One region of the Caballeronia sp. LZ062 genome, then DNA from elsewhere that is predicted to be linked to it. Evidence: predicted binding sites of a transcription regulator. Region 1 holds the regulator's gene; the other holds the start of a gene.
What was found. The regulator LexA, encoded in region 1, represses DNA repair genes until DNA is damaged. The targets are predictions, from matches to a motif close to ACTGTATNNNNATACAGT.
Positions count from the first base shown of each region.

Region 2: recA (recombinase RecA) is a predicted target of LexA. The motif match lies at 5,480-5,497, and genes of this name have one in related genera.

Region 1 covers NZ_JARTWB010000002.1:1,243,617-1,250,695, reverse strand. Annotated here, with positions in the region: gene gnd (phosphogluconate dehydrogenase (NAD(+)-dependent, decarboxylating)) at 1-898, shown strand, start outside; gene P9239_RS11895 (ABC transporter permease) at 954-1,802, opposite strand; gene nodI (nodulation factor ABC transporter ATP-binding protein NodI) at 1,810-2,763, opposite strand; gene P9239_RS11885 (universal stress protein) at 3,058-3,567, shown strand; partial or broken gene P9239_RS11880 (DUF2939 domain-containing protein) at 3,604-4,190, opposite strand; gene P9239_RS11875 (hypothetical protein) at 4,283-4,618, opposite strand; gene lexA (transcriptional repressor LexA) at 4,766-5,434, opposite strand; gene P9239_RS11865 (sulfate ABC transporter substrate-binding protein) at 5,683-6,729, shown strand; gene cysT (sulfate ABC transporter permease subunit CysT) at 6,836-7,079, shown strand, end outside.
Region 2 covers NZ_JARTWB010000002.1:2,055,722-2,062,800, reverse strand. Annotated here, with positions in the region: tRNA gene P9239_RS15645 (tRNA-Met) at 968-1,044, opposite strand; gene P9239_RS15640 (MFS transporter) at 1,141-2,799, opposite strand; gene P9239_RS15635 (sensor histidine kinase N-terminal domain-containing protein) at 3,029-4,612, opposite strand; gene P9239_RS15630 (response regulator transcription factor) at 4,625-5,335, opposite strand; gene recA (recombinase RecA) at 5,598-6,668, shown strand; gene recX (recombination regulator RecX) at 6,688-7,079, shown strand, end outside.

The DNA.
Region 1 (7,079 bases):
CTACGACCACAATCCGCAAGCCACCGACGCGCTCGCGAGGGAAGGCGCGACCGGCGCGCAGGACCTGGGCGATCTCGTCTCGAAGCTCGCCGCCCCGCGCGTGATCTGGCTGATGCTGCCTGCCGGCAAGATCACTGAGGACACGCTTTCGGATCTGCACAAGATCCTGAAAGCGGACGATGTGGTGATCGACGGCGGCAACAGCTTCTACAAGGACGATATCCGTCGCGCCGCGCAGTTCAGGGAGCAGGGCGTGCATTACGTCGATGTCGGCACGTCAGGCGGCATCTGGGGGCTGGAGCGCGGCTACTGCATGATGATCGGCGGCGACGAAGCGGTCGTGAGCCGGCTCGATCCGATCTTCGCGACGCTCGCGCCGGGACGCGGCGACATTCCCGCGACGCCCGGCCGCGAAGGACGCGATCCGCGCGTCGAGAACGGCTACATGTATTGCGGGCCGGTCGGGTCGGGGCACTTCGTGAAGATGGTGCACAACGGCATCGAGTACGGGCTGATGCAGGCGTATGCGGAAGGCTTCCACATTCTGAAGCACAAGGAATCGACGGACCTTCCCGAGAACGAACGCTATTCGCTCGACCTCGCGGATATCGCGGAAGTGTGGCGGCGCGGTAGCGTAGTGTCGTCGTGGCTGCTGGACCTGACGGCGGGCGCGCTCGCCAGCGACGGCGCGCTCGAACACTTCTCGACCATCGTGGCGGACAGCGGCGAAGGGCGCTGGACGATCGAGGCGGCGATCGAGGAAGCCGTGCCCGCGCAGGTGCTCTCGGCGGCGCTGTACACGCGCTTCCGCTCGCGCGACGCCGACCTGTTCCCCGAGCGCATGCTCTCCGCGATGCGCTTCGGCTTCGGCGGCCACAAGGAGTTTCCGGTGAAGTGACGCACCCGGCGCTCCGGTGAGACGGCGATGGACCGCTACGGTCCATCGCCGTTTTTCATTTCATCATGCGACGGCGGAACAGCCACGCGCACGCGAAAAACGGCAGCACGGCATACGCGGTGAGCACGCCCGCGTGCAGCGCGAAGCCATCGAGCGGACGGCCGAGCATCGCGGGGCGTATCAGTTCGACTGCGTGAACGAGCGGCAGCGCCTGCGTCACGTGCTGCGCGAGCGCGGGCAGTTGCGCCACCGGAAAGAAGACGCCGGAGAGCAGCAGCATCGGCGTGAGCGCGAGCGTCTGATAGAACATGAAGAAGTCGTAGCTCGGCGCAATGGCGGTGACGATCATCGCGGTGCTCGCGAACGCCAGCCCCGTCAACACGATGACGGGCAGCGCGAGCAGCATCGACGGAAAACTCGCGTAGCCGAGCGCGCCCGCGACCAGCATGATCGCGACGCCCGAGAGCACGGACTTGCTCGCCGCCCAGACGACTTCGCCGAGCACGATATCGCCGAGCGTGAGCGGCGTGTGCATGATCGCTTCCCACGTGCGCTGAACGTGCATGCGCGAAAAACCGGAGTACATCGCTTCGAAACTTGCGGACATCATGACGCTCGACGCCACGGTGCCCGCCGCCAGAAACGCGATATACGACACGCCCTCGACATGCCCGACCATCAGCCCGAGACCGAGTCCGAGGCCGAACAGATAGATCATCGGGTCCGCGAGATTGCCGATCATCGAGGCGACCGCGAGCTTCTTCCAGACGAGGTAGTTGCGCCGCCAGACGGACATCCAGTGCGTTGCGTTCGCGGGCAGCGCGTTCGTGAACGGCGCGACGTCGTTCGAGTGCGTCTCGTCGGGGTTCTTCGTTGCGACGCGCGGCTGATCGTAGGTTTCCATCTCGTTTTCAATCCACCATTTCGCGGCCGGTCAGGCGCAGAAAAACATCTTCCAGATTCGCCGGACGATGCAGATAACGCACGCCCTCGCGCCCTTTGACGCGCGCATGAACGGCTTGCGGATCGTCGACGTAGCAGAAAAGCGTTTCGCCGCTCACTTCCATGCGCTCGACAAGCGGCGCCAGTTCGGCGGCCAGCGCCTGCGGATCGGGGCCGTAAATTTCGATCACGTCCGAGCCGATCACCGACGCGATCAGATCGCGCGGCCGCCCCTCGGCAATCTTGCGGCCTTCTTCGATCACGCAGACGCGGTCGCACAGGCGCTCGGCTTCTTCCATGAAATGCGTGGTGAGCAGCATGGTCTTGCCGCGCGCCAGCAGCGAGCGCAGACGCTCCCAGATGAGATGGCGGGCCTGCGGATCGAGACCGGTCGTGGGTTCATCCATGATGAGCACGTCCGGATCGTTGACGAGGGCGCGCGCCAGCGTCAGCCGCCGCTTCATGCCGCCGGACAATTCGCCGACGCGCGCATCCGCCTTGTTCTCAAGCCGCGCGAACTCGAGCAGCGACGGCACGAGCGCGTCCATGCGCGCGCCCGCGATGCCGAAATAGCGGCCGAAAACGACGAGGTTCTCCCGTACGCTGAAGTCGGGATCGAGATTGTCGAACTGCGGCACGACGCCGACGCGTTCACGGGCGAAACGCGCGCGCGACGGCACCGGTTCGCCGACGAGCCGGATGGCCCCGCTATCGGGCGATGTCATGCCGAGCAACATTCTGAGCGTCGTCGTCTTGCCTGCGCCGTTCGGGCCGAGCAGCCCGAAGCATTCGCCGGGGCGCACGTCGAACGAGAGGCCATCGACGACGTTCTTTGCGCCGTAGCGTTTTATGACTTCGCTGAAATCGATTGCGGGCGCGCCGTCTGCATCAGCTGCGCGCTGCGGCGAGTTGCGCTGTGTCATGCGTTTCCTGGCTGGAGAAATCCAGCGAGCTAGTGTAATCGAATGCACCAGTGCGGCGCTCGGGACGAGCCGGAGCGGTGCTTCTGGCGCATCTTCCGGACACCGCGAAAGCCGCCGGCGTTGCGCGGCGGGCATCGCGCGGATCTGGCACGGGTCCAGCTTGTCACCGTTCGGACTGCGGGCGCCTTCGGTGTGCTTGCCTTTTGTTAGCGTTTTCCATCGTTGCCACGGCTGTCGCGGCACACGATTATGAAGTTACGCCGCAGTCAATGTGCGTTGCGGCAGGGAGGCATGATGACGAGCTACAAAAAAATTCTGCTGTGCTACGACGGCTCCCGAGAGGGCCGCAAGGCGCTGCGCCAGGGCGCGAATCTCGCGCTCGACCTGAACGCGGAAACGCACGTGCTCGCGGTCGTGGATATGCGATCGAGCATCGCGCAGAGCGCCGGATTGCTGACCGACATGGCGTGCGGGCGCTTCGAGGATGCGGCACGCGACATTCTGCAAGAAGGTGTCGACTGGCTGCGCGAACGCGGTGTGCCGGCGCAGGGACACTTCGCGTTCGGCCATCCGATCGACGAGATTGCTGCGCTGGCGGACAGCCTCAAGGTCGATCTCGTCGTGGTCGGGCATCGCTGCCGTAGCGGCCTCGCACGCTGGTGGATGGGCGCCGGCAACACGCCTTTGCTGGATCGCGTGTCGTGCAGCATTCTGGTTGCGGTTTGTCAGGCGGGCGAATCGGCTGAAGCGGAAGATGCGGCTGCGTATGCCGCGAAGCCGGCGAAGGCCGAAGCGGGCGCCTGAGCTTCCGACGACTGATCGCGCGGGCGCGTCAGCGCGTCAGCCGTTGAGTTCGACGGCGACGAGCTTCCATGACACCAGACCGCTGCGGTGGAAGATGGCGGAATACCGGGCATCGCCCGCGCCGTGCCGGTACGTCACGACGAACGTGTTGATCCCGCGATAGCCGGCCGTTGTCTGCGGCGGTTGCCGGGACGCTTCCGGCGCAGGCGCGCTTGCCGGCGTGGGCGCGTTCGCACTCGTTTGGCCGGGCGCGGGCGGACGTTCGCCGGGATTGCCGCGCGGCGGTATGCCGTTCAGGATGGCCGCGACACCATCCGGCGTCGCATACGAATCCACGAGCGGGCCGACTAGCGCGGCCCCGATCATCGCGCCGATGATCGCCAGCGGGTTGCCGCTCTTTGAAGATCGATGCGCCGCGTGAGCAGCGCGGCTATCTGATCCTTCAGGCTTGCGCGCAACGCCGGGAAATCGACGTATTCGCTTACCGTCTGGGCGTCTCGCGCGTCGGCGGCCCGCTTGACGCGATCCAGCGCGATATACGGCGAGGCGTACACGAAACCGAGCGCCGCAACGAGCAACACGGCGGCGAGTGCAGCGACAACGAAGCGAGCGGTGCGGGACATGCGGTGGCGCAAGCGTCTACGAAAAGGTCATTGCACGATTGACCACGCCGCTATCGAATGATTCCGCGACCGCAACGCCAACATACGCGTTCTCAGGCGAGCGTTCCGCCTGAGAGGCCGGCGCGCTCTTCGTCGATGCAGCGGTCGATCATGCGCGACACTTCGCCGATCTTGCCGACCAGAATGAGCCGCGACTCGCTGCGATACACGCGTACGGGCGCGGGCCGTTGCGGCTCCGCGTGCACCGTCTGCGTCAGCGACACGCGCGCAAAAGCGGGCTGGCGCGATGGAAGCGCGGGCATGGAATCGAAAAGATCCGGCGCAGCCTCGGCCCGCGCAGGCGTAGCGCCGCCGCAGGAGATCAACGCACGCAGATGACGCAGGCGGCCGAACTGGCGAAAGGGCAGCAAACGGGCAAAACGTTCCATCATGACTCTCCAGACGATAGGACGCACCACGGCATGCCGCGAGCGGCTGCCGTCCGTGCTAGATGTACTCGAAACGCGCCGCGTCTTGCGTGGCGTGAACAGGCGTGGAAGGGGCGGTCAACGCGCTCTGAGCGCTGCCGCCTTCTACTAGAATTCGCCCGAGCGGATCAGGCCGACTGCAATGCCTTCGAGCGCGAAGTCACCGCTCCCGGAGCGCACGAAGATGTTCTCGTAGTCCGGGTTCTCCGCGATGAGCTCTACGCCGTCCGGGCGGCGCTTCCAACGCTTGACCGTGACGTCGTCGCCGAGGCGCGCGACGACGATCTGCCCATCTTTCGCTTCGGTCCGCTTCTGCACGGCGAGCAGATCGCCATCCAGAATGCCCGCGTCGCGCATGGACAAGCCGCGCACCTTCAGCAGATAGTCGGGCTTGCTGGAGAAGAACGCCGGGTCGCACGCATAGTGCTGAGAGATGTGCTCCTGAGCGAGGATCGGGCTACCTGCCGCCACACGCCCGACGAGCGGCAACGAGAGCTGCATGATGCTCGCGTGCGGCAGGGTGAACTGGTGTGGAACGTCTTCCGAACGGGCCGCGTCCCCAATGAGCCGGATGCCGCGCGACGAACCCGCCGCCAGCTCTATGACGCCCTTGCGCGCCAGGGCGCGCAGATGCTCTTCCGCCGAATTAGCGGAGCTAAAGCCAAGTTCGGCGGCAATCTCCGCGCGTGTAGGCGGAAAGCCGGTGCGCTCGATTGCGCGCTGAAGCAGTTCGAACACTTGCTGCTGGCGCGCGGTAAGTTTTGAGGATCTGGTCACTGGCTCGGGCCTCTCGTGCACTGTATGGATCAACAGATGACTGTATTTTTATACAGTACTTCGCGTTTTTCAAGCATTACTTTAAGTTCGGCTCGAAACGTCGCGTGCAGCCACGACGATGGCGCCCGTCGGGCGTACGCGTCCGCTTTAGCAGCTTTCGATATAAAAGACTGAAAAACGATTATTTCTGTTCATATAGGGCCGCCGATAGACTGATTCCGTCAATTGGATAAGACGGAGAACGGGGAATGCAAAGCATCAAAGCGGGATTAGGGACCAACTTACGCCGCGCGTTGACGGCGCTTGCGCTGACGACGGCGGGCATCGGCGCGATTGTCGGAACGAGCGCGCAGGCACAGGCTCAGACGTCGTTCCTGAACGTGTCGTACGACCCGACCCGCGAGTTGTATCAGGACTTCAATCAGGCGTTCGCCAAGAAGTGGAAGGCCGAGACCGGCGAAACCGTCACGTTCAAGCAGTCGCACGGCGGCTCGGGCGGACAGGCGCGTGCAGTGCTCGACGGCCTACAGGCGGACGTCGTGACGCTCGCGCTCGCCTACGACATCGACGCGCTCGCGGGCAAGGGGCTCGTCGCCGCGGACTGGCAAAAGCGCCTGCCGGATAACGCTTCGCCGTACACGTCGACGATCGTGTTTCTCGTGCGCAAGGGCAATCCGAAGCACATCAAGGACTGGGACGACCTCGCGAAGCCCGGCATCTCGATCGTGACGCCGAATCCGAAGACCTCGGGCGGGGCGCGTTGGAACTATCTCGCCGCATGGGCCTACGCGCAGCACAAGCCGGGCGGCAACGAGCAGACGGCGAAGGACTTCGTCGCCAAGCTTTACAAGAACGCGGGCGTGCTCGACTCGGGCGCGCGCGGCGCCACGACGAGCTTCGTGCAGCGCGGCCAGGGCGACGTACTGATCGCGTGGGAGAACGAGGCGTTTCTGTCGCTGAAGGAGTTCGGGCCGGAGAAGTTCGAGATCGTGGTGCCGTCGGCGAGCATTCTTGCCGAGCCGCCCGTCGCCGTGGTCGACAAGGTGGTCGACAAGCACGGCACGTGCAAGCTCGCCGAGGCGTATCTGAAGTATCTCTATAGCGACGAAGGCCAGCAGATCGCGGCGCGCAACTTCTATCGCCCGCGCTCGGACAAGGTGCCTGCCGAACTCACGAAGCAGTTCCCGAAGATCAAGCTCTACACCGTCGACGACACCTTCGGCGGCTGGGCGAAAGCGCAAAAGACGCATTTCGCGGATGGCGGCGTGTTCGACTCGATCTATCAGCCACAGTAAGCGCGCGATACGTAGGCAAACCGAAGCGGCGCGCCATGACGCCGCCGGTCACACAAGCATTCGATGAACGCGCTCCCCGGCGCACTGGAACAGGACGAAAGCAAGGATGACGACTTTCACTTGGCGCAAGCCGAGCGCGCTACCGGGCTTCGGCCTGACGCTCGGCATCACGCTCGCGTACTTGAGCCTCGTGGTGCTGATCCCGCTCGCCGCCACGTTCGCGAAGACGGCGACGCTCGACTGGGCGCAGTTCGTCCGCGCGGTGACATCGCCGCGTGTGCTGGCGTCGTATCGGCTCACGTTCGGCGCGGCGCTCGGCGGGGCGCTCATCAACGCGGTCTTCGGCTTTC
Region 2 (7,079 bases), 810 kb from region 1:
CGACAAAAGAAAAAGCCGGCGATTGCCGGCTTTTAACTTGATTGTCGGGGCGGATGGCTATCTACTTCTTCGCCTGCTACTCGCCGGGACGTTGGCAAAGACCTGCGCTCAACGTCTAGCGCCCATTCTTTACCCACGGCTCGGTCGAGTGCCGCCCGTCATTTGTGGTCTCTCCTTGCGCCCTGCAACATCCCCCGTGCGCAAGAAGAGTATCGCGTCTGGCGAATTGTATGAATGTACGTTCGATAACATTTCGTGCCAGATCAACCGGTATAGGGCGCGAGCTCGTGGCGGCGAACGTCGCCGTCTGCGCGCGCCGTGACCGCACGCTTGCGCGCGTGACATGCGGCGTCGAGTCGAGGACAGGGCGAGGCTTTGCATAGTCGACCGTGCGCGGCGTCGCCGATTGTCGACTGGCGAGCGGCGGCGGGAACTGCTTCGCGGGCGGTGAGCTTTACTTGGCCGCGCTTAAGCAGGCGAGTGTGATCGCCAGCGTGACCGAGCGGACCTGATTGCTCGACGAAGAGCATGTGCCGGCGCAGCGTCGTCAACGGTGCGGACGAGCCGTGGCCACGGCGAAACGCGTCGAGTATGAAGCGCACTTCAGCAGCATCAGGTCAATGATCCGCTTACCGGGGTTTCAACTTTGGCAGAGCGTCCCGAAAAGCGGTGACCGGTAGGGCGCGTGCCGTTTGCTGTCGGCAATGTCTTGACGACGTGAGTGCTAGCGATGGAAACCCGGTGCGGACGAACGAAATAGGCGTGCGAGACGTTGAACGCATTGGCGTTCCGAAGCATCGTCGCATTGAAGACTCAAGGCGTGTCAAGGAAGGAGAAGTTCGAGAGACGCAACCGGCACGGGCGCGCACTGAAGCGGCATCGAAGCCCTGAAGTGAGGTTGCACGTGCACGGACGCAGGCAACAAAAAAGCCGCTGTCCTTGCGGAACAGCGGCTTTTTCTTGAAGCTGGTGGCGAATCAGGGACTCGAACCCCGGACCTGCGGATTATGATTCCGTCGCTCTAACCAACTGAGCTAATTCGCCGAAAGAAGCCGAGATTATGGCGGCGCATGAAACGCCTGTCAACCCCTGCCGCGCGTTTTTCGTGACACGGCAGCGGGGCCGATGAAACGCGCGCCATTAATCCTCGTGGTACACGTTCGATTTGCGCGTGTCCTTCACGAACAACATGCCGATCACGAACGTCGCGAGCGCGATCACCACCGGATACCACAGCCCCGAGTAGATATCGCCGCGCGCCGCCACGATGGCGAAGGCCGTCGCGGGCAGAAAGCCACCGAACCAGCCGTTGCCGATGTGATACGGCAGCGACATCGACGTATAGCGAATCCGCGCCGGGAACATCTCGACGAGCATCGCCGCGATCGGGCCGTAGACCATCGTCACGAAGATCACGAGGATGGTCAGGATCACGATCGCCATCGGCCAGTTGATGAGCGCCGGGTCGGCCTTCGCCGGATAGCCCGCGCTCTTCAACGTGCCGGCGAGCGTCTTGTCGAACGCCGCGCCTTGCGCCTTAGCGTCGGTGGCCTTGCCGTCGTACGTGTTCACCACCGTCTCGCCGACCTTGATCTGCGCCAGCGTGCCGGCGGGCGCGGCAACATTCTCATAATTGAGGCCGGCCTTCGACAGCGCGCTCTTCGCGATATCGCACGACGAAGTGAACTTCGACGTACCCACCGGATTGAACTGGAACGAGCACTCGTCCGGATTCGCGATCACGCTGATCGGCGACTTCTGCGTCGCGGCCTCGAGCGTCGGATTCGTGTAGTGTGCGAGCGCCTTGAAGAGCGGGAAGAAGGTCAACGCCGCGATCAGGCAACCCGCCATGATGATCGGCTTGCGCCCGATGCGATCCGAGAGCGAACCGAAGAACACGAAAAACGGCGTGCCGATCAGAAGCGCCACCGCCACCATGATGTTCGCGCTGGTGCCGTCGACCTTCAGCGTCTGCGTGAGGAAAAAGAGTGAGTAGAACTGGCCCGTGTACCACACGACCGCCTGGCCCGCCGTCAGCCCGAAGAGCGCGAGCAACACGATCTTCAGGTTTTTCCACTGGCCGAACGCTTCCGTGAGCGGCGCCTTCGACGTCTTGCCCTCGGACTTGATCCGCTCGAACACCGGCGATTCGTGCAGCTTCATGCGAATCCAGACCGACACTGCGAGCAGCAGGATCGACACGAGGAAGGGCACGCGCCACGCCCACGCGCCGAACTGCTCTTCGCCGGTCGCCGTGCGCACGGCCAGAATCACGATCAACGAGATGAAGAGACCGAGCGTCGCGGTCGTCTGAATCCACGCGGTCCACGCGCCGCGCTTGTTGGCGGGCGCGTGTTCGGCCACGTAGGTCGCGGCGCCGCCGTATTCGCCGCCGAGCGCGAGACCCTGCAAGAGACGCATCGCGATGAAGATGATCGGCGCGGCGATGCCGATGGTCGCGTAGCCGGGCAAAAAGCCGATCAGGAACGTCGAGAGACCCATGATGACGATGGTCACGAGAAACGTGTACTTGCGCCCGACCATGTCGCCGAGCCGCCCGAACACGATCGCGCCGAACGGACGCACCGCGAAACCCGCCGCGAAGCCGAGCAGGGTGAAGATGAAGCCCGCTGTCGGATTGACGCCCGAGAAGAACGTCTTGCTGATGTAGATGGCGAGCGAGCCCGCGAGATAAAAGTCGTACCACTCGAACACGGTGCCGAGCGACGAGGCGAAGATGACCTTCCGCTCCTCGTTCGTCATCGGCGCGTGGGAAATGCGCCCTTCGACCGTTGCCATGAATCGTCTCCTTAGGTTTTCCGTCTGATTCCCGATTCCGTCGGGCCGCGAGCGCGGCGCCGGTGCAAGGATTATTGGAACGAAAACTTACGGCGTTCTGACTCGGGCAATTCGGGCTCTTGGTGTGCGCGGACCGACGAAGTTCGGCTAACTTGTCAACATCCGGCTGAGATCGGCGAACAAACTGCGCGAACCGCGCTGATTCATCGGCGCGCTCTCGAGTAAGCGATCAGGGTTTGTCCCGGGCAGGATAAACCCGCTGCAAGCTGACGCGGACCAGCGTCCCGGCGAGTCTCGGCGCGTCCTGAAAGACGTGATCCTCGATGGCGAGCGTGCCGCCGTGAATCGTCGCGATCTCCTTGACGATGGCAAGGCCAAGGCCGCTTCCGTCGCCTTCGCGGCCGAGAATTCGATAGAACCGCTCCACGACGCGCTCCCGTTCAGCCGGCGGAATGCCGAGGCCCGTGTCTTCCACTTCGAGATGCACGAGATCGAGATTCGTTGCGTCGGCCCGCACGCGAACGGTGATGCGCCCGCCGGCCGGCGTGTAGCGGATGGCGTTATCGATCAGATTCGAAAGCATCTCGCGCAGCATCACCGCATTGCCTTCCACTTCGACCGGAAACGGCGGCTCCTCGTAGCCGATGTCCATGCGCTTCGCAAGCGCCGCCTGCACCCAGTCGCGCACGGCGAGGCGCGCGAGATCCGTCAGTTCGACGTGCGAGAAGATCTGCCCGTTCGCGCGATTTTCGGCGCGAGCGAGCGCGAGCAGTTGCGTGACGAGCCGCGCCGCGTGCTCGGAACTCGTCGCGATTTGTTCGAGCGAACGCTGCACTTCGTTCGATACGTCCTGCCGAAGCGCCAGTTCCGCCTGCATGCGCAGGCCGGCGAGCGGCGTTTTCATCTGATGCGCGGCATCGGCGATAAAGCGCTTCTGGAACTCCATGTTCTGTTCGAGCCGCGTGAGCAGATCGTTGAACGAGGCGACGAGCGGCGCGATTTCGGGCGGCGCGCGGCCGGCTTCGAGGGGCGAGAGGTCGTCGGGGCGGCGGGCGCGGATATTCGATTGCAGCGCATGCAGCGGCGCGAGCCCGCGCGACAGCCCGAACCAGACGAGCACGATGGCGAGCGGCAGAATCACGAACTGCGGCAGGATCACGCCCTTGATGATGTCGTTGGCGAGCTGGCTGCGCTTGTCGAGCGTTTCGGCCACCTGCACGAGCACCGGCTGCGCGTTCCCGGCGTCGAGTCCGGGAAGGTCCACTGTCGTGTAGGCGACGCGAATGTCGTTGCCGCGCAGCACGTCGTCCCGGAACTCGACGATGCCAGGCTGCGGCCGGTCGTCTTCGTGCGGCAAGGGCATGTCGCGGTCGCCGCCGACCAGTTCGCCGCGCGTGCCGAGCACCTGAAAGAATACGCTGTCGACGTTGTCGGCGCGCAGGAAATCGCGCGTCGCATCGGGCAGGCGCAGTTCCGCGACGCCGTTGACCGGCTGAATCTGGCGCGCGATGACGTAGGCGTCGGCTTCGAGCGCGCGGTCGAACGGCCCGTTCGCGATGGATTTCGCGACGAGATAGGTCACGGCGATGCTCATCGGCCAGAGCAGCAGAAGCGGCGCGAGCATCCAGTCGAGAATCTCGCCGAAGAGCGAGCGCGGATGTGTCCCGCCGTCCGGTTCCAATTCGTCGGGCGGCGCAAACGGGTTGGCATAGCGCGCGTCGCGCAGCGTGTCCGAATCGGCGGTGGCCGCGGTGGCGGGATGAGGCGTGCGCGCCGGCTCGTCTGCGCGTTCGCTGGAAACCGGCGAGGCCATGCGCGGCCCGGCTTAGTGATGGCTCGGCGGCATCGGCGCGCTTGCCGACGCGCCGTTCGACGCTTTTTCGAGCGTGTACCCAAGCCCGCGCACGGTGATGATGCGCGCGCCGCTCGGCTCGATCTTCTTGCGCAGCCGGTGGACGTAGACCTCGATCGCGTTGTTACTGACTTCTTCGCCCCACTCGCACAGGTGATTGACGAGCTGTTCCTTCGACACCAGCCGCCCGATGCGCTGGAGCAGCACTTCGAGCACGCCGAGCTCGCGCGCCGACAAGTCGATCACCTGATCGCCAATATGCGCGATGCGTCCCACCTGATCGAAGGAGAGCGCCCCGTGCCGTACGACTGTCGGCCCGCCGCCCGCGCCGCGCCGCGTGAGCGCCCGCACGCGCGCTTCGAGTTCGTTCAGCGCGAAGGGCTTGGCCATGTAATCGTCGGCGCCGAGATCGAGGCCCTTCACGCGCTCGTCGACGCTGTCGGCGGCGGTGAGGATCAGCACGGGCATCTGCGAATTGCGCGCGCGCAGCCTGCGCAGCACTTCGAGACCGGGCATGAGCGGCAGGCCGAGATCGAGAATCAGCAGGTCGAACGGCTGGAGCGTCAGCGCGGTGTCCGCCTCGACGCCATGCTTCACATGGTCGACGGCGTATCCCGATTGGCGGAGTGATCGGACGAGGCCGTCCGCGAGTATGCTGTCGTCTTCGGCAATGAGGATTCGCATCGTATGTGCGCCAGATGCGCGGTAGCGCAGCATTGCCGGCACCGCATTTCGCCCGGCGCGGCGGTCTCCAGGGTGTTGTGCGGTTTTGCGCGGTTCGGGCGACGTGGAAAATGCCACGCCGCCGCAATCGGGCTTGCAAAAACTACTGTTTTTTTATACAGTGTCTGAATCTGTGCGAAAAGCGGGCAAGAGTATGCGAATGCCGCATTCGAGCCCGCGCGCACAAGCCTCAGACGCCGTTCATCATAGCAAAGGACGATTCATGGAAGAAAGCAAGAAAGGCCCGGCTGGCATGACTGCGGAAAAGAGCAAGGCCCTGGCCGCTGCGCTCTCGCAGATCGAAAAGCAATTCGGCAAAGGGTCGATCATGCGGCTCGGCGCGGGTGAGGCGGTTGAGGACATTCAAGTCGTGTCCACCGGCTCGCTCGGATTGGACATCGCGCTCGGCGTGGGCGGCTTGCCGCGCGGCCGCGTCGTTGAAATCTACGGTCCGGAATCGTCGGGCAAGACCACGCTCACGCTGCAGGTGATCGCCGAGATGCAGAAGATCGGCGGCACGGCGGCGTTCATCGACGCGGAACACGCGCTCGACGTGCAATACGCGCAAAAGCTCGGCGTGAACGTGCAGGAACTGCTGATCTCGCAGCCGGACACGGGCGAGCAGGCGCTGGAAATCGCCGACGCGCTGGTGCGCTCGGGTTCCATCGACATGATCGTGATCGACTCCGTCGCGGCGCTCGTGCCGAAGGCGGAAATCGAAGGCGAAATGGGCGACTCGCTGCCGGGTCTTCAAGCCCGTCTGATGTCGCAGGCGCTGCGCAAGCTCACCGGCACCATCAAGCGCACGAACTGTCTCGTCATCTTCATTAACCAGATCCGCATGAAGATCGGCGTGATGTTCGGCAACCCGGAAACCACCACCGGCGGTAACGCGCTGAAGTTCTACTCGTCGGTGCGTCTGGACATTCGCCGTATCGGGTCCATCAAGAAGAACGACGAAGTCATCGGCAACGAAACGCGCGTGAAGGTCGTGAAGAACAAGGTGTCGCCGCCGTTCCGCGAAGCCATCTTCGACATTCTGTACGGCGAAGGCATTTCACGGCAGGGCGAAATCATCGACCTGGGCGTGCAGGCCAAGCTCGTCGACAAGGCGGGCGCGTGGTACAGCTATAACGGCGATCGCATCGGTCAGGGCAAGGACAACGCGCGGGAGTTCCTGCGCGAAAATCCGGACATTGCACGCGAGATCGAAAATAAGATCCGCGAATCGCTCGGTGTCGCGGCGCTGGCAGATGGTGTCGCTGCGGGCGCGGCAGTAGCGGACGACGAATAAGCGTCGCGCCGCACGGTCGATGTTCAAGCGCCGGTTCGGATTGAAGGCTGGTAACGCCGATGTTCGGCGGGACCGCGCCGGTCGGTCCGACGGCGCGGCCGAATCCGGTGAAGCGGCGGCAAGCGATGCTGCTTCCGAATTTGCTGCGCATAGCGTCGATGCGCACGGCGAGAGCGCCGATCACGCGGATCACGCCGATGGCATCGACCATTACGAGCGCAGCAGCGAACGGCGCGAGGCATCGAGCAAGTCACGCTGGTCCACCCGAAGTACCATGCCACGCGACGGCGCAAAGCGATTTGCGCCGTCGCGCGGTGTTTCTGATACGGCCAAGGAATGGCCGGACCCACGCGAGCGTTCGGCCGCACCCGAAGCACTTGAGAAAGCCGACTCGCCTCGCTCAGATGCGAA